One region of the Okibacterium endophyticum genome, then DNA from elsewhere that is predicted to be linked to it. Evidence: predicted binding sites of a transcription regulator. Region 1 holds the regulator's gene; each other region holds the start of a gene.
The links. The regulator HrcA, encoded in region 1, represses chaperone genes, less so after heat shock. The targets are predictions, from matches to a motif close to TTNGCACTCGNNNNNNNCGAGTGCNAA.
Positions count from the first base shown of each region.

Region 2: the regulator HrcA is predicted to act here: its motif matches at 1,657-1,683, upstream of groES (co-chaperone GroES).
Region 3: the regulator HrcA is predicted to act here: its motif matches at 4,033-4,059, upstream of ACYVF5_RS09330 (Hsp20/alpha crystallin family protein).

Region 1 is NZ_BAAGXA010000005.1:763,590-770,469, reverse strand. It holds gene ACYVF5_RS07930 (histidine triad nucleotide-binding protein) at 1-65, opposite strand, end outside; gene ACYVF5_RS07925 (16S rRNA (uracil(1498)-N(3))-methyltransferase) at 105-836, opposite strand; gene dnaJ (molecular chaperone DnaJ) at 846-1,946, opposite strand; gene hrcA (heat-inducible transcriptional repressor HrcA) at 2,029-3,057, opposite strand; gene ACYVF5_RS07910 (DUF4870 domain-containing protein) at 3,288-3,914, shown strand; gene hemW (radical SAM family heme chaperone HemW) at 3,921-5,144, opposite strand; gene ACYVF5_RS07900 (DUF1990 family protein) at 5,144-5,797, opposite strand; gene lepA (translation elongation factor 4) at 5,801-6,880, opposite strand, start outside.
Region 2 is NZ_BAAGXA010000005.1:68-6,947, forward strand. It holds gene ACYVF5_RS04205 (class I SAM-dependent methyltransferase) at 365-1,552, opposite strand; gene groES (co-chaperone GroES) at 1,759-2,055, shown strand; gene rarD (EamA family transporter RarD) at 2,169-3,128, shown strand; gene guaB (IMP dehydrogenase) at 3,335-4,837, shown strand; gene ACYVF5_RS04225 (GuaB3 family IMP dehydrogenase-related protein) at 4,899-6,014, shown strand; gene ACYVF5_RS04230 (glycerol-3-phosphate dehydrogenase/oxidase) at 6,098-6,880, shown strand, end outside.
Region 3 is NZ_BAAGXA010000006.1:154,629-161,508, forward strand. It holds gene ACYVF5_RS09305 (HupE/UreJ family protein) at 1-223, shown strand, start outside; gene ACYVF5_RS09310 (response regulator transcription factor) at 232-957, shown strand; gene ACYVF5_RS09315 (sensor histidine kinase) at 954-2,396, shown strand; gene ACYVF5_RS09320 (DUF4229 domain-containing protein) at 2,513-2,842, shown strand; gene ACYVF5_RS09325 (1,4-dihydroxy-2-naphthoate polyprenyltransferase) at 2,895-3,884, opposite strand; gene ACYVF5_RS09330 (Hsp20/alpha crystallin family protein) at 4,144-4,584, shown strand; gene ACYVF5_RS09335 (AMP-binding protein) at 4,783-5,904, opposite strand; gene ACYVF5_RS09340 (MFS transporter) at 6,068-6,880, opposite strand, start outside.

The sequences.
Region 1 (6,880 bases):
ACGATCGTCGCGGGGATCTCTCTGGCGATGATTCGGCTGAAGATGCTCGGCTCGGTCTCAGGCATGCCCCCATCCTACGGAACTCAGCTCGTGTCGACCCCTCTTCACCATCGCCCGAGCGCGACGTTCAGAACGGCAAGCCCCGCCGGCCCGGCCGATGAGGTCCGCAGGACTTCGTCGCCGAGTCTGGCAGACACCGCGCCGGCCTCGGTGAACGCCCGGATCTCGTCTGGCGACAGACCCCCTTCCGGTCCGACGACGATGACGATGTCTCTGTCGGCGGGTGGCGCCAGGGCGCTCAACCGGCGGTCGGCGGTCGGCTCGAGCACGATCATCGTGGTCGAGGCGGCGAGCTGTGCCAGATCGTGTGCCGTGTGCAGGGAGCGAACCTCTGGCACCCACGGCCGGACCGACTGCTTCGAGGCCTCCCTGGCGATCGCGCGCCACCGATCCGCGCCTTTCTCCGCCTTCTGCCCCTGCCATCGCGAGACGCTTCGCGACGCGCTCCACGGAATGATGCCGGACACACCCAGTTCTGTGCAGTTCTGCACCGCGAGCTCGTCGCGATCGCCCTTCGCGAGCGCCTGTGCCAGAACGATCCGCGGCATCGGCTCGTCGTGGTGGTGCACCTCGTCGACGCGCATCGTCAGAACGCCTGCTGCGATGGTGTGGACAGTGCCTCCGGCCAGAAGCCCGCTTCCGTTCCCGATCAGCAGCCGCTCACCGACACGCAGACGGTTCGCAGAGACCGCATGCCGGCCCTCAGGCCCAGACAGCTCGACGGTGTGACCCGGCAGGACGTCCCGCAGGTCTTCTTTGAGGAAGAGTGTGCTCATGCGGGGAGCTCAGCTCAGAAAACGGTCGCGCAGCTTCGAGAACAGTCCCTGTTGGAAGGTGCCGAGCTGTGGGCCGTTCTGCTTGCGCCCAGACGCGAATTTCTTGATCAGTTCACGTTCCTTGTGATCCAGACGTGTCGGTGTGACCACCTGGACACCGATCCGCAGGTCGCCGCGCCCGGAGCCGCGCAGCTTCGTGACGCCGCGGTCCCTCACGGTGATGACCTCGGCACTCTGCGTGCCCGGTTTGAGTTCGATCTCGACGTCGCCGTCGAGCGCGTGAAGCGTTGTCGTCGTTCCGAGAATGGCATCGGTCATCGGCACCTCGAGAGTGCACAGAAGATCGTCGCCGTTCCGGCTGAAAACCTCGTGGTGCCTCACCTTGATCTCGAGGTAGAGATCACCGTTCGGGCCACCGGCGGGGCCGACCTCTCCGCTGCCCGGCATCTGCAATCGAAGGCCCGTCTCGACACCGGCTGGAATGTCGACGGACACCGTGCGGCGTGCACGGACTCTGCCCTGGCCCTGGCACGTGACGCACGGAGTCGCGATGACTGTTCCGTACCCGCGGCAGGTGCCGCAGGGAGACGAGGTCATCACATTGCCGAGCAGCGAACGGGCGACACGCTGTATCTGCCCGGTTCCATGGCAGATGTCACAGGTCACGGGTGCGGTTCCCGGCTGGCAGCACGACCCCTTGCAGGTGTCGCACAGCACAGCCGTGTCGACGTCGATGTCCCGATGCGTTCCGAAGATGACCTCGTCGAGGTCGACCTCGACGCGAAGCAGTGCGTCTTCGCCGCGTTCCCGCCTCGAACGGGGTCCTCGCTGTTGCGACTGCCCGCCGAAGAACGTCTCGAAGATGTCTCCGAAGCCACCGAATCCCTGTCCGCCGAGACCGCCGTTGCCCCCGCCCATGTCATAGCGCTGGCGCTGCTCGGGGTCGCTCAGCACGTCATACGCATGCGTCACGGCCTTGAACCGCTCAGAGGCGTCGGCCTCGGGATTGACATCCGGATGCAGCTCGCGCGCAAGACGACGGTACGCCTTCTTGATCTCATCGGCGGAGGCATCACGTGATACCCCGAGGACTTCGTAGTGGTCTGCCACCAAGGGCCTTTCGTCAGAGTGGGCGGCCCCTTGGCTCGAAGGGCCGCCGCTGATTCAACGCGTCGAGCTACGCATGCAGTGGTCAGTCGTCGCCGAACTGCCTCGACAGGTAACGTGCAACCGCCCGCACCGCCGTCATATTTCCCGAATAGTCCATCCTGGTCGGGCCGAGCACGCCGAGTCGGGCGAGCTCGCCAGATGAGAGGCTGTAGTTACTCGCGACAACGGAGGTGTCCCCCAACCCGAATGAGGCGTTCTCGCGCCCGATGCTCGCCGACACACCGTGCTGGTCCGCCTGCATCTCGGCGAACAGGCGAAGCAGCAGCACCTGTTGCTCGAGCGCTTCGAGCACGGGAAAGAGGCTGCCGTGGAAGTCGTCCTCGGTTCGAGCGAGGTTCGCTGCGCCGGCCATCACCAAGCGGTCATGGCGATACTCCCTCAGCTCGTCGACGATCGCATCGACGACGTGCGTCACGAGTTCCTCATCGGGATGGTCGGCTTCGACACGAACACCGTCGAGCGCTTCGGCCGCCTGAGCGACACTCGTGTCGACGAGCACAGAGTTGACACGAGATTTGAGATCGTCGAGGGACTGCGTCTCGACGGGCTTCGACAGTTCGACGACTCGCTGCTCGACCCGCCCGTTGTCTGTGATGAGCACCGTCAGCAATCTCGTCTCTGTGAGTGAGACCAGTTCGATGTGGCGCACGCGAGCCCTGGCGAACGACGGGTATTGGACGAGGGCGACCTGACCGGTGATCTGTGCGAGCAGCCGGACGGTTCTGGCGAGCACGTCGTCGATACCGAGGGATTCGCCCAGGAATGTCTCGATCGCCTGTCGTTGTGCGCTGCTCAGCGGCCGTCGATCAGCGAGCTGATCGACGAAAAGCCTGTAGCCCTTGTCTGTGGGCACGCGCCCGGACGACGTGTGCGGTGCCGCGATGAGTTCTTCTTCTTCGAGAAGCGCCATATCGTTGCGAATGGTCGCTGCCGACACTCCGAAGGCGTGCCGCTCGACGATGGCTTTAGACCCGACGGGCTCACGACTCGCGACGTAATCGTGCACAATGGCTCGCAACACAGCGAGACCGCGGTCTGAAACGGTACTCATGACCTGACCTCCCGTGCATCCGTGTGTCGACCGCCAGTTCCGCGGATGTCTGGCACTCGACAACCCTGAGTGCCAATTCTACCCCGCGCCACGCGGCTCTGGGTCATTGCCTCACGCCGATCCGAGGCAGTAGCGTTGGTCTACGTCGTCGGCAGCTGCACACATTCGCTCGCGAAGACACCGAAGACGTCGCGTCACATCGCACGCGCAACCGATTGAAAGGACCGGCCATGACCGACCCTCAGGCGCAGCCCCCTCAGGACCCGACTCGCGGACAGCCTCAGCAGCCCTCCGGCGATGTCCCTCCGCCGCAGCCCGCGGCTGGTCAGGCACCGCCCCCGCCGCAGCAGCCCCCATACCAGGGGCAGCAGCAGCCTCCCTACCAGGGGCAGCAACCCCCGTACCAGGGGCAGCAGCCTCCCTACCAGGGGCAGCAACCCCCGTACCAAGGTCAGCAGCCTCCGTACCAGGGACAGCAATATGCCGGGCAGCAGCCCGGCGGATACCCGCTCACGCCGGAGCAGGACAAGCAGTGGGCGATGTGGGGGCACCTCGGCGGGGTTCTCGGCTTCGTCCCGCCGCTGATCATCTGGCTCGTGTTCAAAGACCGGGGGCCGTTCACCAACCAAGAGGCGAAAGAAGCCCTGAACTTTCAGATCACCGTCGCGATCTTCTCGATCGGTCTCGGCATCCTGATGACCATTCTGACAGTCATCACCTTCGGGATCGCCGGGCTCTTCTTCTTCCTCGTCTATGTGCCGTGGATTCTCGGTGTGATCTTTGCGATCATCGCCGGAGTGAAGGTCAACAATGGGGAGCCCTATCGCTACTTCTTCGCGATCCGCATGATCAAGTAGTAGTCCTCAGTCGGTGAGCCGTCGCACAACGGCATCCGCCAACAGCCGCCCTCGCAGGGTCAGCACGACTCGGCCGCGCAGGGCGGCTTGTGCGTTCACGAGCTCCTCTGCGATCAGGCCGGCCACCGCACGACGCCCCTCGCTCGTCAGGATGTCGATCGCGAGCCCTTTTCTGGTTCGGCTCTCGAGCAGCACGCGCTCGAGGGCACGCACACCGTCGTCGAGGGTTTCCCGGCCCGCGGCAGGCGACAGGCCCGCCGACATGCGCTGGGCGTAAGCGGCCGGGTGCTTGACGTTCCACCAGCGGACCCCGCCGATGTGGCTGTGTGCTCCTGGACCCACGCCCCACCAGTCCTGACCCGTCCAATAGGCGAGATTGTGACGGGATATCGTCTTATCGCCGGTCGACCAGTTGCTGACTTCGTACCAGGCGTAGCCGGCAGACTCGAGCTCGCCGTCGACCAGCTCATACATGTCGGCCTGCAGATCATCGTCCGGCTGCGCCACCTCGCCCCTGCGGATCTGCCGCGCAAGCTTCGTTCCGTCCTCGATGATGAGCGCGTACGCAGAGATATGGTCGGGCTCGAGCTCGACGGCGGCCTGCACCGAGCGCTCCCAGTCCTCGAGACGCTCCCCCGGTGTTCCGTAGATCAGATCGACACTTGTCTGAAGGCCCGCCGCCTTCGCCCAGCCGACGACCTTGGCCACGTTGTCGGGATCGTGTGTTCGTTCGAGAGTGTTCAGAACGTGCGGCACCGCCGACTGCATGCCGAACGACACACGGGTGAACCCCGCCTCGGCGAGGGCATCCAGGTACCTCCGGTCCACGGAGTCCGGGTTCGCCTCCGTGGTCACCTCGGCGTCATCGTCGACGCCGAGGGTGTGTCTGACCGCCCCCAGCATGCTCACCAGATCGGCGGCGGGCAGAAGAGTGGGGGTGCCGCCACCGAAGAAGACAGTGCTCGCCGGCCTGGGTGTCGAGATCACCGCACCGAGCACACGCCCCGCGAGATGAATCTCGGCGGCTGCCTCGTCGGCGTAGGCGGACTGCTTTGCACCCCTGAGCTCTGTCGCCGTGTAGGTGTTGAAATCGCAGTACCCGCATCGAACCCGGCAGAACGGAACGTGCACATACACCCCGAGGCTGCGGTCGACAGCTCCGTGCTCGACGCTCGCGGGCAGCAAGCCGTCGTCTGGTGCGGGATCGGCGAGAGGAAGCGCGCCCGGCATCAGGCCGTCGGCGAAGACCACAGGGGCGAGAGCGCCCTGAGGTAGGTCGTCGCCAGTCTCTTGCGCCGCATGCCTGCGAGTCCCGGAATCAGGCGGTAATACCACGTGACAGGGCGGCTGACGGCGCGGACAGTGAACCACACGGAGTCATCGTCGCGGTGTTCGAGGATGAACGCCTCCTCACCGCTCACCCGGTGTCCGCGCACGGTTCCGTAGGCGAAGGCGACGGTGCGAGGCTCGTCGATGACGTAGACGACACGCACACGTGCGTCGACGTTAAATCGTCCGACACGGCCATGGATGCTCGCCGTTGTGCCGGCGGTGACATACGGTGTGCCGTCTTCGGCGTACTTCTGCTCCGTCGACACGGGAATCGGCTCGAGAGCCGTGCCGTCCTCGGCGAAGCGGACTCCTCCGTATTGCGGGCCCGTCGCCGTGTGCAGGTCGCTCACCTGCACCCCGCTCGCCTTCTGAACCGACCAGCTGAGCAGCGACGCAGACGCCTGCCCGAATCGTTCCTCGCCGCTGCCGAGCCTGAGAGACTGCTCGAACGGCACGAACCCCTCTGGGGGATATTGCATCAGATCAGACGCCTGGGTCGACCCGACCGCCGCGTAATCGACCGGCTCGTCTTCGAAAGTGCTGCGACGCATGGCCTACTTCTTCTCTTTCTTCTCAGCGCCCTTTTTCTCGGTGTCGCCGGAAAGAGCCGCGATGAAGGCTTCTTGGGGAACCTCGACCTTGCCGACCATCTTCATACGCTTTTTGCCCTCTTTCTGCTTCTCGAGCAGCTTGCGCTTTCGGGTGATGTCACCGCCGTAGCACTTGGCCAGCACATCCTTGCGCATCGCCCTGATCGATTCGCGAGCAATGATACGCGCGCCGATCGCAGCCTGGATCGGAACTTCGAACTGCTGCCGGGGGATCAGTTTCTTCAGCCGCTCCGTCATCAGCACACCATAGGCGTACGCCTTGTCGCGGTGCACGATCGCGCTGAACGCGTCGACCTGCTCGCCCTGCAGCAGGATGTCGACCTTCACCAGGTCTGCCTCGTGCTCACCCATGGGTTCGTAGTCGAGCGAGGCGTAGCCCTGGGTGCGGCTCTTCAGATGATCGAAGAAATCGAAGACGATCTCGCCCAGCGGCATGCTGTACCGCAACTCGACCCTGTCCTCGCCGAGGTACTCCATGCCGAGCAGGCTGCCCCGCCTGCTCTGACAGAGCTCCATGATGGTGCCGACGAAGTCCTTCGGCGCCAGGATCCCCACCTTGACGACCGGTTCAGAGACAGAAGCGATCTTGCCCGTGGGGAACTCGCTCGGGTTGGTGACGGTGACCGTCTTCTTGTCGTCGGTGGTGACCTCGTAGGTCACGCTCGGCGCCGTCGCGATCAGGTCGAGCCCGAACTCACGTTCAAGGCGTTCCGTGATGATCTCGAGGTGGAGCAGGCCGAGGAACCCGCACCGGAACCCGAAGCCGAGCGCCACCGACGTCTCTGGCTCGTAGTTGAGCGAGGCGTCAGAGAGCTTCAGCTTGTCGAGCGCCTCGCGCAGATCGGGGTAGTCGCCGCCGTCGATGGGGTAAAGCCCGGAGAAGACCATCGGTTTCGGATCTGTATATCCCGGCAACGGGTCTGTCGACGGCTTCGAGGCGGTTGTGACGGTGTCACCCACCTTCGACTGGCGAACGTCTTTCACACCGGTGATGAGGTACCCGACCTCGCCCACACCCAGTCC
Region 2 (6,880 bases), 760 kb from region 1:
CACGGGGGTTGTGGACACGTTCTTCGAGAAAGTTCGCTGTGCAGAAGATGGGCAGAAAAGCAGGTCTCGACACGCTCGACCACCGCGGGGTGTGGCGGGCTCGACACCGTGGGGGTCTCGACAAGCTCGACCACCGAGGGGTGTGGCGGGCTCGACACCGTGGGGGTCTCGACAAGCTCGACCACCGAGGGGCTCGACCGGTGGGGGTCTCGACAGGCTCGACCACCGCGGGGTGTGGCGGGCTCGACACCGTGGGGGTCTCGACAAGCTCGACCACCGAGAGGGGTGGCGGGTTCGTCACCGTGGGGGTCTCGACAGGCTCGACCACCGAGAGGCGGGCTCGACGATGTGCTCGCGGGTCGGGTCAGGCACGCTCGACGAGCAACGCCGCGTGACGCCCGCCGACCCGCGTGAGCACGATGGTGGCCGTGGCAGAACCGGCCAGCGACATCCGCTTGCGAAACTGCGCAGGATCGATGTCGACACCGCGCTTCTTGACCTCGAGCGCGCCGACGCCGTTCTCTCGCAAACGCCGCTTGATCGCCCGCTCGTCGAACGGCATCCGCTCGATAACGCGAAAGCGGGTGGCGAACGGACTTGAGACATCGGTGTCACCGGTGAGATAAGCGATCCTGTCGCTCACCATCCCGGCCCCGAGGTCTCTCGCAAGGTCACCGATCAGCCTGGCCCTGATCACCGCGCCATCCGGTTCGTAGAGGTATTCACCGAGCTCGCGCACATCGACGTCTTCGCTGTTCCCCGGTCCGCTGATCTCGTGGGTGCCGTCCCGGTGCATAACGACTGCAGAACGACGGATGCCGTCGCGGGCGAGCGCACCGAACCAGAGACCGAGTTCGACGACGCTTCCGTCTACGCTCACCCACTGTGCTTCGCAGTCGTCTGGAATCAGCGTGTGGTCGAAGCCCGGGCCCAGCTTCACACCCGTCGGTTTCTGCGCAGCGAGACTCCAGGCGAACACGAGCGACGGTGTGTAGTCCTCAGGCCGCGTGAGCCTCGACGTGTTGGTGTGACCGGACGTGCGGCGCGCCGGGTCCAGGTACACGGCCTCGACGTGGTTCACGTCGAACGACTCGGCGTCCTGATGCACAACGCGCGCGGATTCGAACGGAGCCAGGTTGTAGCTGGCGAGCGTGGCCGTCACCTCATCGTGCTCGACGGCCGTCACCGTGAGCCCGATGCCCGCGAGGGCCAGTGAATCCGCCCCGATGCCGCACCCGAGATCAGCCACGGACGAGAAGCCGGCCCGCGCGATCCGGCCTGCGTGCAGTGACGCCACTGACAACCGCGTGGCCTGCTCGAGCCCGGCCTCCGTGAACAGCATGCGTGAGGCGAACTCGCCGAATTTCGCGGTCGCCTTCCGTCGAAGGCGCGCCTGGGTGAGCGCGGCCGCCACCAGTTCGGGAGAGTGTCCCTGGCTTCTGAGCCGAGAAACGGCTGCGACGACGTCTGCGGCAGCTGCCGTGGGATCGATCTCGTCGATGAGCCGCAGGCCCTCGGGAGTCAGCAGGGTGAGAAGCTCGGCTTTGTCCACCCAGCCAACCTAAGGCATGTCGGATGCCTCCGTTTCATCATGCCGCTCGCTGCGGGGAGAGATGCCAGACATAGACGCGTGAATGCGCCACCCGGTCGACACGATTGGCACTCACGTTGCACGAGTGCCAACGGATCCCTAAACTGGCATTAGCACTCTCGGTGTGAGGGTGCTAACTCAAGTCTTAGTCAAGAAAGAGGTCAACCGTGTCGGTCTCCATCAAGCCGCTCGAGGATCGCATCGTCATCAAGCAGGTCGAGGCAGAGCAGACGACTGCTTCTGGTCTCGTCATTCCTGACACTGCCAAGGAAAAGCCCCAGGAGGGTGAAGTCGTCGCCGTCGGCCCCGGCCGTATCGACGACAACGGCAACCGCATTCCGCTCGACGTTGCCGTCGGCGACCGAGTGATCTACTCGAAGTACGGCGGCACCGAGGTCAAGTTCGGCGGGGACGACCTGCTCGTTCTCTCGGCACGCGACGTGCTCGCGGTTGTGGTTCGCTGAACCGCGACACGCTGAGAAACGCCCGGACGGCTGTGGCCGTCCGGGCGTTTTCGTGTTTTCGCGGGGTCTGGCTCGCGGCGTCTGGTGCACGCCGTCGCGAGTAGCATCGAGGAGTGCCAAGCCCAAGCGATCCTGCTGACGTCGATATCGGACTGAACTCGGGCACCACCTCTCGCCCTTCTCGCGGCGGCATGCTCTACGCGGTGGGTGCGTACGGCCTGTGGGGAGTCCTGCCGCTGTATTTCATCGCGGCGCTTCCGACGGGAGCCGTAGAACTCGTCGCCTTGCGGATCGTGTTCTCTCTCGTCTTCTGCGCGATCCTGATCGCCGTGACGCGGGCGTGGACACGGTTCGCCGCGCTCCTGAAGCAGCCCAAGATCCTGTTCACCATGGCGCTGGCCGGTGTGCTGATCTTCATCAACTGGCAGACGTACATCTACGGCGCTCTCAGTGGACAGGTGGTCGAGGCCTCTCTCGGCTATTTCATCAACCCGATCGTCACAGTGCTCCTCGGTGTGATTCTTCTGCGCGAGAGGCTGCGTCCCGTGCAGTGGATCGCCATCGGGATCGGTATGGTCGCCGTGATCGTACTCACCGCGGCGCACGGCAGTGTGCCGTGGATCGCACTCACCCTGGCGTTCAGCTTCGGGTTCTATGGGTACATCAAGAAGCGGGTCGGTCCGCGCGTCGATGCCATCTCCGGACTGACCCTTGAGACCGCCTGGCTCACTCCTGTCGCGATCGTGCAACTCGTCGTCGTCGCCATGGGCCCAGGCCTCGTCTTCGGCACGGTGAGCACCTGGCACACACTGTTGCTCATCGGCACGGGGGTCGTCACGGCCCTTCCGCTGCTGTTGTTCGCCGCCGCATCGCGCCGCCTGCCGCTGATCTATATGGGGTTCATTCAGTTCTTCGCCCCGCTGATCCAGTTCATCATCGGTGTTGCGATTCTGCACGAGCCGATGCCGACGGAACGGTGGGTCGGGTTCGGGCTCGTCTGGGTTGCGCTGGTGGTGCTGATGGTCGACATGGTGGTGCACGCGCAGCACGGGCGCCGTCGCGTGCGCTCCTGAGGTGAGAGCGTGCCTCGATCGGGCATGCGCGCCTGACCGCCGGCTCCACCCGGCTTTCCGATCGTTCCTCAACGTCGGCTGCACGATTCAACGACGCGGGCATAACCGAAGCCGGAGCACGGTTACGATTAAGTACCGCGTGTGCAGGCCGTCCGGGTCGTTGCAGCGCGGGCCCGAGAGGGCTTTCGCCGCTGTGAAGGGATGCAATGGAACAGCCAGACCCGTTCGGATTCGTCGGACTGACCTATGACGACGTGCTTCTGCTGCCTGGGCACACGGATGTCATTCCGAGCGAAGCAGACACCACTTCGCGCCTGACCCGTCGCATCCGCGTGTCGATGCCCCTGCTCTCGAGCGCGATGGACACGGTCACGGAGTCCCGCATGGCGATCGCGATGGCCAGAGAGGGCGGCATCGGCATTCTGCACCGCAACCTCTCGATAGCCGATCAGGCGGAGCAGGTCGACCGCGTCAAGCGGAGCGAGTCCGGCATGATCACGAACCCGGTGACCACGACCCAGGATGCCACGGTCGCCGAGGTCGACGCGTTGTGCGGGCAGTTCAGGGTCTCAGGGCTGCCGGTCGTCGACGACGACGGGGTGCTCATCGGCATCGTGACGAACCGCGACATGAGGTTCGTCGCCCCGTTCGAGACACGCACCACGCTCGTGCGCGACGTGATGACGAAGACGCCCCTCTACACGGCGCCTGTCGGCGTGAGCCCCGACGACGCCATAGCGATTCTCGCCCAGCACCGCATCGAGAAGCTTCCGATCGTCGATGACAGGGGCCGGCTCAAGGGGCTCATCACCGTCAAGGACTTCGACAAGAGCGAGAAATACCCCCTCGCGACCAAGGACGACGCGGGCCGCCTGCGTGTGGGAGCCGCGATCGGCTTCTTCGGCGACGCGTGGGAGCGCGCGACGGCTCTGCTCGACGCCGGTGTCGATGTGCTCGTCGTCGACACCGCGAACGGCGATTCCGCGGGTGTGCTCGACATCATCAAGAAGCTCAAGTCCGATCCGGCGTTCGCAGGCGTCGACGTGATCGGCGGCAACGTCGCGACGCGCTCCGGCACCCAGGCGATCATCGATGCCGGTGCGGATGCCGTCAAGGTCGGGGTGGGCCCAGGATCGATCTGCACAACCCGTGTCGTCGCCGGCGTCGGCGTCCCTCAGATCACCGCCGTGTACGAGGCGTCGCTGGCCGCACGCGAAACTGGTGTTCCGGTGATCGCGGACGGCGGCCTGCAGTATTCGGGCGACATCGCGAAGGCGCTCGTGGCCGGTGCAGACACGGTGATGCTCGGCTCGCTGCTCGCCGGAACAGATGAGAGCCCCGGCGAGCTCGTGTTCGTCAACGGCAAGCAGTTCAAGACCTACCGCGGAATGGGCTCGCTCGGCGCGCTTCAGACACGCGGCGAGAAGACCTCGTACTCGAAGGACCGCTACTTTCAGGCCGATGTGCCCACAGACGACAAACTCATTCCAGAGGGCATCGAGGGCCAGGTCCCCTATCGAGGGCCGCTCTCGGCGGTCGCGTATCAACTGATCGGCGGCCTACGGCAATCGATGTTCTACGTCGGCGCCCGCACGATCGATGAGCTGAAGGCGAAGGGAAAGTTCGTCCGCATCACACCGGCGGGGCTCAAGGAGTCGCACCCGCACGACGTGCAGATCGTCGTCGAAGCGCCGAACTACACACGCTGACCCCTGCTGTCCTCATCCGACGGCACCCCGCCGACGCGGACGATAGGCTTGTTCGGTGAACATGCAGACCGAGATCGGCGCCGCCAAGCGCGCGAGACGCACCTACGCATTCGACGACATCGCCATCGTTCCCTCGCGGCGAACGCGTGACCCTGAGGATGTCTCGGTGACGTGGAGAATCGACGCGTACCAGTTCGACACGCCATTCATCTCGGCGCCCATGGATTCGGTCGTCTCGCCGACCACCGCGATCATGATCGGTCAGCTCGGCGGGCTGGGCGTTCTCGACCTCGAAGGCCTGTGGACCAGGTACGAGGATCCGGAGCCGCTCCTCGCCGAGATCAGGAATCTTGCCCCCGATCAGGCGACACGTCGTATGCAGGAGATCTATCTCGCGCCCATCCAGCCTGAACTCGTCACCGCCCGGCTGGCCGAGATCCGCGCTGCGGGTGTGACGGTGGCTGGAGCGCTTTCGCCGCAACGAACGCAAGAGCTGTATAAGACGGTGGTCGAGGCGGGTGTGGACCTCTTTGTGATCCGCGGAACAACAGTATCCGCCGAGCACGTCTCGCAGAACCAGGAGCCGCTCAATCTCAAGGAGTTCATCTATGAGCTCGACGTGCCCGTCATCGTCGGGGGAGCGGCCACCTATACCGCGGCGCTGCACCTGATGCGCACCGGCGCTGCGGGTGTGCTCGTCGGCTTCGGCGGCGGCGCGGCGACGACGACCAGGGCGACCCTCGGCATCCACGCACCCATGGCGACAGCCGTGGCCGACGTCGCCGGCGCCAGGCGCGACTACCTCGACGAGTCCGGCGGACGATACGTGAACGTCATCGCAGACGGCGGGCTGGGTGCATCGGGCGACATCGTGAAGGCGATCGCCTGTGGTGCAGACGCCGTGATGCTCGGAACGACCCTCGCCAGGGCGACGGATGCCCCTGGCGGCGGCTTTCACTGGGGCACAGAGGCCTATCACCCCCAGCTTCCCCGGGGGCGGCGCGTCGAGGTCGGGCAGGTGGGAACACTGGAAGAGGTCTTCTACGGGCCGGCGACCGCCGTCGATGGAACGGTCAACCTGGTCGGCGCGCTCAAGCGGTCGATGGCGACCACCGGCTACTCCGACATCAAGGAGTTCCAGAAGGTCGAAGTGGTTGTGGCGCCATACTGCGTGTAATAACGTCAGAGAAAACGCGGTGACCGTTTGTCACCATGCACGATTGCGGGCGTTGGCCGGTGGTCGCGCCAGGGGAGGCAGTGATGACGAAGCCGAACACCGTTGCACGATCGAGCAAGCTGGGGCCGGCTGAACGCGTCGCCGCCATCGAGGCGATGATGTCGAAGGAACTCGACGTTCTGGTGGTCGGCGGAGGCATCGTGGGCGCAGGCAGCGCCATGGATGCCGTCACGCGCGGACTGTCCACGGGCATCCTCGAGGCGCGTGACTGGGCGAGCGGCACGTCGAGCCGTTCGTCGAAGCTTGTGCACGGCGGCATCAGGTACCTCGAGCAGCTCGACTTCGGTCTGGTTCGAGAAGCCCTCATCGAGCGTGGTCTGCTGCTCCAGCGCATCGCCCCGCATCTCGTCAAGCCCGTGCGCTTTCTCTACCCGCTGACGAAGCCGGTCATCGAACGCTTCTACATCGGCACCGGCATGCTGCTCTATGACCTCTTCAGCTGGACGGGTGGGAGACCCCCCGGTGTTCCCCACCACCGTCACCTGAGCAAGCGGCAGATCGCGCGGTCGATTCCGTCGCTCCGCAGCAACGCCTTCGTCGGCGGGCTCACCTACTACGACGCCCAGGTCGACGATGCACGGTATGTCGCATCGCTGGTTCGCACGGCATCGTTCTATGGAGCCCACGCGGCAAGCAGGGTGCGCGTGGAAGGGTTCCTCAAGGTCGGTCAGCGTGTGGTCGGTGTGAAGGCACACGATCTGCAGACGGACGAGCATTTCGAGGTTCGCGCGAAACAGGTCGTCAACGCGACAGGTGTCTGGACGGACGACACGCAGTCGATGGTGGGGGAGCGCGGGCAGTTCAAG
Region 3 (6,880 bases), on a different contig from region 1:
GGCCGCCGCGGGCTGGACGGTCGGCGTCGTCACCGGAGGCGATTCGGTATTGCAACCGGTTTTCGACCTCATTGCGTCCCATCCGGTCGTCGCCCTGGCGATCCTGGCGTCGGCGTCGGCCGGCCTGTGGGCGTTCCTGCCCGTGCGGAGCGCTGTCACGGTTCCGGCGGATCCGATCGGGTTCACGCGTCAACGGCGTGAACTCGGGCATAAAGCGAGTTAACTATGACCATGACACTCTCCGGCTCCCGCGCAACGCACCTCACACGCCCGGACGGGACGCCCATTCGCGCGCTCGTGGTCGACGACGAGGCGAATCTGAGCGAGCTGCTGCGCATGGCCCTGCGGAACGAGGGCTGGGACGCGCGCACGGCATCCAACGGACAAGAAGCGCTGAACCTGGTGCGGGAGTTCGAGCCGGATCTCGTTGTGCTCGACATCATGATGCCTCAGCTGGACGGTATGGAGGTCCTGCGGCGGGTGCGTGCCACGGGGAACGATGTTCCGGTGCTCTTCCTGACGGCGAAGGACGCCGTCGACGACCGGATAGCCGGCATCTCGGCCGGTGGCGACGACTACGTCACCAAGCCGTTCAGTCTCGAGGAGGTCGTCGCCCGGCTCCGCGGTATCGCCCGTCGCCACGTCGCCGCCGACACCGACCCGAAGCTTCGAGTGGGCGATCTCGTCCTCGACGAGGAGACCTACGAGGTCGAGCGGGCCGGCGCCTCCGTCACGCTCACCGCGAAGGAGTTCGAGCTCTTGCGCTACCTCATGCAGAACCCGAGGCGAGTGCTCAGCAAAGCTCAGATCCTCGATCATGTCTGGAGTTACGACTTCGGTGGCCGCTCAAGCGTCGTCGAGATCTACATCTCTTACCTGCGCAAGAAGATCGACACCCTCGGCGAGCCGATGATCCACACGGTGCGCGGGGTCGGCTACACCATCAAGCCAGCGTGAGCAGGCCGCGGCGGTGGACGCTGAGACGACAGCTGGTGACCGGCGTCAGCCTGTTGGTCGGGGTGGTGTTCGTCATCACCAGCATCGTCACCGTTCTCGCACTGCGCTCGTCTGTCATGGAACGTCTGGACGAGCAAGTCCTCGACACGCTGAATGTCGCCTTCGACCCGCACGACGGCGCTCCGGACGGCGACGAGCGGGGGCCGCAGCCGCGCATCGGCTCTCTGCAGGTCGTTTTCGACAGTGAGGGATCTGTGCTCAGTTCCGCCTATGTCGCCGACGACGGCACGGAGGTGTCGCTGACCGCCGCTCAGCTCGGCGTCTTGCGAGATCAGCACGTCGAGGAGCGACGCCCGGTGACGGTCGATCTCGGCGGCGACCTCGGCGCTTTTCGCGTCGCATCCGCCTCACGGGGCGGCGACACGGTCATCGCGGGAAACTCGCTCGACGACGTCGCCGCGACAACTGGCGCTCTCGCACTGATCCTGGCCGGCGTGATGGCCGTGGCGTTGCTCGCAGCGATCGTCGGCGCTGTCCTCTTCATCACACGAGCGCTGCGTCCTCTGAAACGTGTCGCGTCGACAGCGGAGCGCGTTGCACAGCGTCCGCTTGCAGCCGGCGAGGTGAGAATGCCAGAACGCGTGGCGGAGGAGGACACCGATCCCGACACCGAGGTGGGCCGCGTCGGGTCGTCGCTCAACACGCTGCTCGGTCATGTTCAGTCGGCGCTGGTGTCCCGCCAGAACAGCGAGGAACAGCTGCGCCGTTTCATCGCAGACGCGAGCCATGAGCTCCGCACGCCGCTCGCCTCCATACGCGGCTACGCCGAGCTCTCCCGCAGAGAGAACGCCCCGATGACGACGACCCAGGAACGATCGCTCGAGCGGATCTCGGCCGAAGCGGTCCGCATGAGCTCTCTCGTCGAGGACCTGCTGCTTCTGGCCCGTCTCGACGCGGGCCAACATCTGCGTCGAGATCCCGTGGACCTGACGATGCTGACCATCGATTCCGTCAGCGATGCCCATGCCGCCGACCCGACTCACGAATGGCTGCTCGACCTCGACGAGCAGATCGAGGTCCCCGGCGATGAGAACCGTCTGCGCCAGGTGGTCGTCAACCTGCTCGCCAATGCGCGGATGCACACGCCGGCTGGCACAACAGTGGTGGCCGAGGTGAGTCACGACGATGACCACGCGGTCCTCCGCGTCGTCGACGACGGTCCGGGAATCCACCCGGACACACAGGAACGGCTGTTTCAACGCTTCGCGCGCGGGGATAGCTCGCGAAACAGGGACGCGGGGAGCACGGGACTCGGGTTGTCCATCTCTCGAGCCATCGTCGAGGCGCATGGAGGCCGGATCACCGCCGAGAGCAGGCCGGGACGAACAGTCTTCACCGTTATGCTGCCGCTGGAAAGGCGCGATGACACAGCTGCTTAGGCCGTCGCCATAAGAGGAGCACCCTCTCGGTGAGCCCGGCTCTGCGGAACACCAGCCCGCAGACCGGCGGAACACCACCGGCCGAAGCGCACAGACTCGCGGCATAAACTGGGCGGGTGAAACGCATTCCCCCCGTCGTCTCTTACACGGTGCTCCGCCTGCTCGCTTTCATCGTGCCGCTCGGGGTGCTGCTCGCGACCGGTTTCAATCCCTACATCGCCGCCCTGACCGCCGCGCTGATCGGGCTGAGCCTGTCGATCCTGGTGCTGCGCCGGCCCCGCGAGGCCATTTCGCGTGACCTGTATGCCGTGAGACACCGCGAGACCCCGCCATCGTCCCCTGATGAAGATGTCGAGGATGCGATCGACATCGCCGGGACGACTGCCCCGGCAGACGATGCACAGCCGAGCGAGCGATCGGCAGAATCACACCACGACGAACGCTGACGCGACACGGCGTATGACGAACACCGAGGCCTTGACCCCCTGAGACCCGGGGCTACTTGAAGAACGCCCAGAGCATCACGATGCCATAGAGCAGCTGCACGAGCCCGGTGAGCTTGAGCGCGAGCACGAACTCCTTCGCCGTGCGCGCCGTGGCGACGATCATGGCGGCCGGAAGAGCGGCGAGCAGGATGAACAGCGACAGCCAGGCGATCGGATAGAACAGCGCGAACCATACAGCGATGCCGAAGGGCACGAGTATAAAAACGATGTAGAGCACACGGGATGCCACGTGGCCGACGAGCACACTGAGCGTGCGTTTTCCGGCGACGCGGTCCTGGGCGACGTCGCGCAGGTTGTTGGTGAGCAGGGTGGCGACCGAGATCAAGCCGACCGCGACGGCCCCGAACCAGGCCTCCTGGTTCACGGTCAGCACCTGCACGAATGTGGTGCCGACCGTTGCGACCAGTCCGAAGAAGACGAAGACGAAGAGCTCGCCGAGCGCGTAGTAGCCGTATGGCCGTTTGCCGCCCGTGTAGAACCACGCGGCCGCAATGGCCGCGGCGCCAACGGCGATCAACCACCACTGCTGGGTCAGAACCGTCAACGCGAGTCCTGCGACAGCGGCGATCCCGAAGAACACGAGGGCGACGACGAGCACCGTTCTCGGTTTCGCCCTGCCGCTTCCCACGAGCCGGAACGGCCCCACGCGGTCACGGTCGGTGCCGCGAATACCGTCTGAGTAGTCGTTGGCGAAGTTCACGCCGATCTGCAGGCTCACCGCCACGGCGAGGCAGAGGAGAGCGCGCACCCAGTGGTAGACCCCCGGATCACTCGCGACCATCGCCGCCCCGGTGCCGACCAGCACCGGCGAGACCGACATCGGCAGTGTGAAGAGACGCGCGCCGGCGATCCAGTCCCTGGCCGTTGCGGGGCGGATGTCGCGATACGGCCGGGCAGCCGGGTTTCCGCTCCTGACCGTGCGCTTGCGGGTTTTGCGCGCTTTTTGCTTCGTCGCCACTCGGCAGCCTCCGTCTGTGTTCATACGCCCGTGCGGGCGCCTGCAGTTCCCGTTGGATTGTACGGCAGATCGCCTCGACCCTGCCGCCTCTGGCGTTTCACGAACACCGGGCAGAGACCTTCAAGAGCGCTCAGAAGATGCTTTACGTTCACCCAAAGCCTGCACAGACCACTTAGCACTCTCCTGGGCCGAGTGCTAATCTGAAGACAAGTTGAGCGACATCCACTCAACTGAGGAACCAGAGTCAGAATCACCCTCGTTCACCCAGAAGGAGCTGATGAACATGGCAATGAATTTCGATCCTTTCCGTGACCTCGACCGTGTCGCCAACGCCCTCTTCGAGGGCCGCGGACCTCGGCTGATGCCCGTGGACCTCTACCGGGACGGCGATCACTACGTGTTGAGCGCCGATCTGCCCGGAATCGACCCCGGCTCGGTCGACATCGATGTGGACGGTCAGCTGCTCACCATTCGCGCGGAGCGCACACTCGCCGCGGGCGACGGCGTGAAGTGGATCTCGCGCGAACGGACGGGCGGCTCGTTCCTGAGGCAGCTCAACCTCGGCCAGGGCGTCGACACCGAGAACATCACGGCCAGCTACACGAACGGTGTGCTCAGCGTGACGATCCCGGTGAGCGAGCAGGCGAAGCCGCGCAAGATCGCCGTCTCGACCGACTCGCCTGAGACCGTCGAGGTGTCAGAGCAGCGCCGCGTAGAGGCTTGATCTCGCACGCATCCGCACGCATCGCCCAGGGGAGTTCGGGGCCGGGGAGAACGCTCCCCGGCCCCGTTCGTGTATAGCGGTTCGCATTCCCGACTGATGCGGGCACCGGCTTGCGGGCAGATGCGGGCACCGGCTTGCGGGCTGATGCGGCCTTCTCGGCTGATACGGCACAGGCGGCTTCCGCGCCGCGCCGCGTGCTCACGCCTCGCGGGCGAGAGCGGCGATCTCGTGCCTGTCCGGTTTCCCTGAGACGAGCGTCGGCAACGTCTCGACGCTGATGACCTTTGCCGGGCGCGAAGGCGTGCCGAGAGCATCAGCCACCGTCTGTGCGATCACCTCGAAGCGCGGGTGCGCACCGGCGACCACCACAACCGGCACCTCGCCCCACCTCTCGTCGGGCATGCCCACCACCACTGCTTCGCTCATGCCCCTGATGCCGCGGACCACCTGCTCGACACGGTCGAGCGACACGTTCACACCGCCAGACACGATGACGTTGTCCGCGCGACCGGTGACGCGGAGCACACCATCGGCGAACTCACCCGTGTCTCCCGTCCTGTACCAGCGCTGACCGTCGTCTTCGACGAACACCGCCCGGGTGAGCGCGTCATCACCCAGGTATCCCTCCGCGAGCACCGGGCCGGCGAGCTCGATCTTCCCATCGGTGATGCGCACGTGGACGCCGGGCAGCGGAACACCGTTGTAGACGCATCCGCCGCACGTTTCGCTCGATCCGTAGGTGCGGAAGACCGGCAGCCCGAGCAGCTCGATGCGGTCCCGAAGGGCCGGAGGCGTTGCCTGCCCGCCCACGAGGATCCCGTCGAATCGCCTGAGGGCCGCGACGCCCGAACGGCTTTCGAGCAGTCGCGCGAGCTGCACGGGAACCAGAGACGTGTAGTGGCGCTCACCGCGCATGGCGCGAGAGGCCTCGATGAAGTCGGCTGGCGTGAACCGCCCGGGCGTCAGCACAACGGGCACGGTCTCTGCGGCGATCGAGCGCACGAGCACCTGCAGGCCGGCGATGTAGTGCGCGGGCAGCGCGAGCAGCCACTGCCCTTGCCCGCCCATGGTCGTCGCGGATGCCCCGGCGCCGGCAAGCAGGGCGTCGCAGCTGAGCGCGACCCGCTTGGGCACCCCCGTCGAACCGGACGTCGCGATCACCACGCCGACGGGTTGCGGCACGGTTCCGACCCTGTCCGGGTGCGGCGGAGCGCCAACGACGGGCATGATCGCCTGGCCTGATCTGTCGAGCGCCGACCGCAGGGCGCCGAGCAGCTCGAGCGGGTCGTCCGCCGACGCAGCGATGAGCGTCCTGGTCATAGCGCCAGTCTACGAGCTGGCCCGATCGGCTGGCCACGTCGCCACCTGGACCTTCTGACGATCGTCGAGGGGCGGAACGGCGCTCACGCGCTGTCAGCCGCTGCGGTTGCGGGCCGAGCCGTCGACCGCAGCCGACAGCCCAGCCCGCAACAGGTCAAGCGCTTCAGGCGGGTTCCGCCGCTGTCACCGGATGCGCCGGTTCAGAGGGCGACGCAGAGACACGTCGAGCGCTCAGCATCCCGAGAGCGACGAACGACACCGCCGAGACGACGGCCGGAATCCCGAAGAGCAGGTAGATCGCGGCGAGAGACCAGCCGGCTTCGAGAAGCAGGCCTGCAGCGACGGGACCGATGATCGCGGCGAGGCGTCCGACACCCAGGACGATGCCGAACCCGGACGCTCGCGCGTGCGCCGGATAGAGTCCGGGGATCAGCGCGTAGAAGCCCGTCACACCGGCGAGGCCCATAAACGCCCCGGCGACAGCGAAGGCGACGATGGCACCGACGGCGCTGGTCGACACAGCGACTCCGATGAGCGCGACGCCCGCGAGGACTGTCGAGACCGTGCCGAGCACCCAGAGCTTGACCCAGTTCGAGATGAGACCGAACAAGAGACTGCCGACGATGCCGCCGAGGCCCATAAACACCGACGACGTGATCGACAGTTGCGGAGAACCGCCCGCGATCGCCACCGCCTGCGGCGTCCAGGTCGTCACAAAGATGAACGAGACCTGGAGCAGCGCGAACCCGACGATCGCCAACAGCGTCAGAGAAAGGACGCCGGCGCCGAAGATCTCACGCAGGCGGCCCTTCGGCGCCTCGACTCGTGCGGGAAGGGCAGGCAGAGGCGCTGCGCCGATCCGCCCGATGACCCGGTTCATCCGCTCGAGCGCGTCAGCGTTCTTTCGGGTGGCCAGGAACTCGAGGGACTCGGCGAGCGCGACGATCGCCAGCACCATTGCGAGACCGGTGAGCAC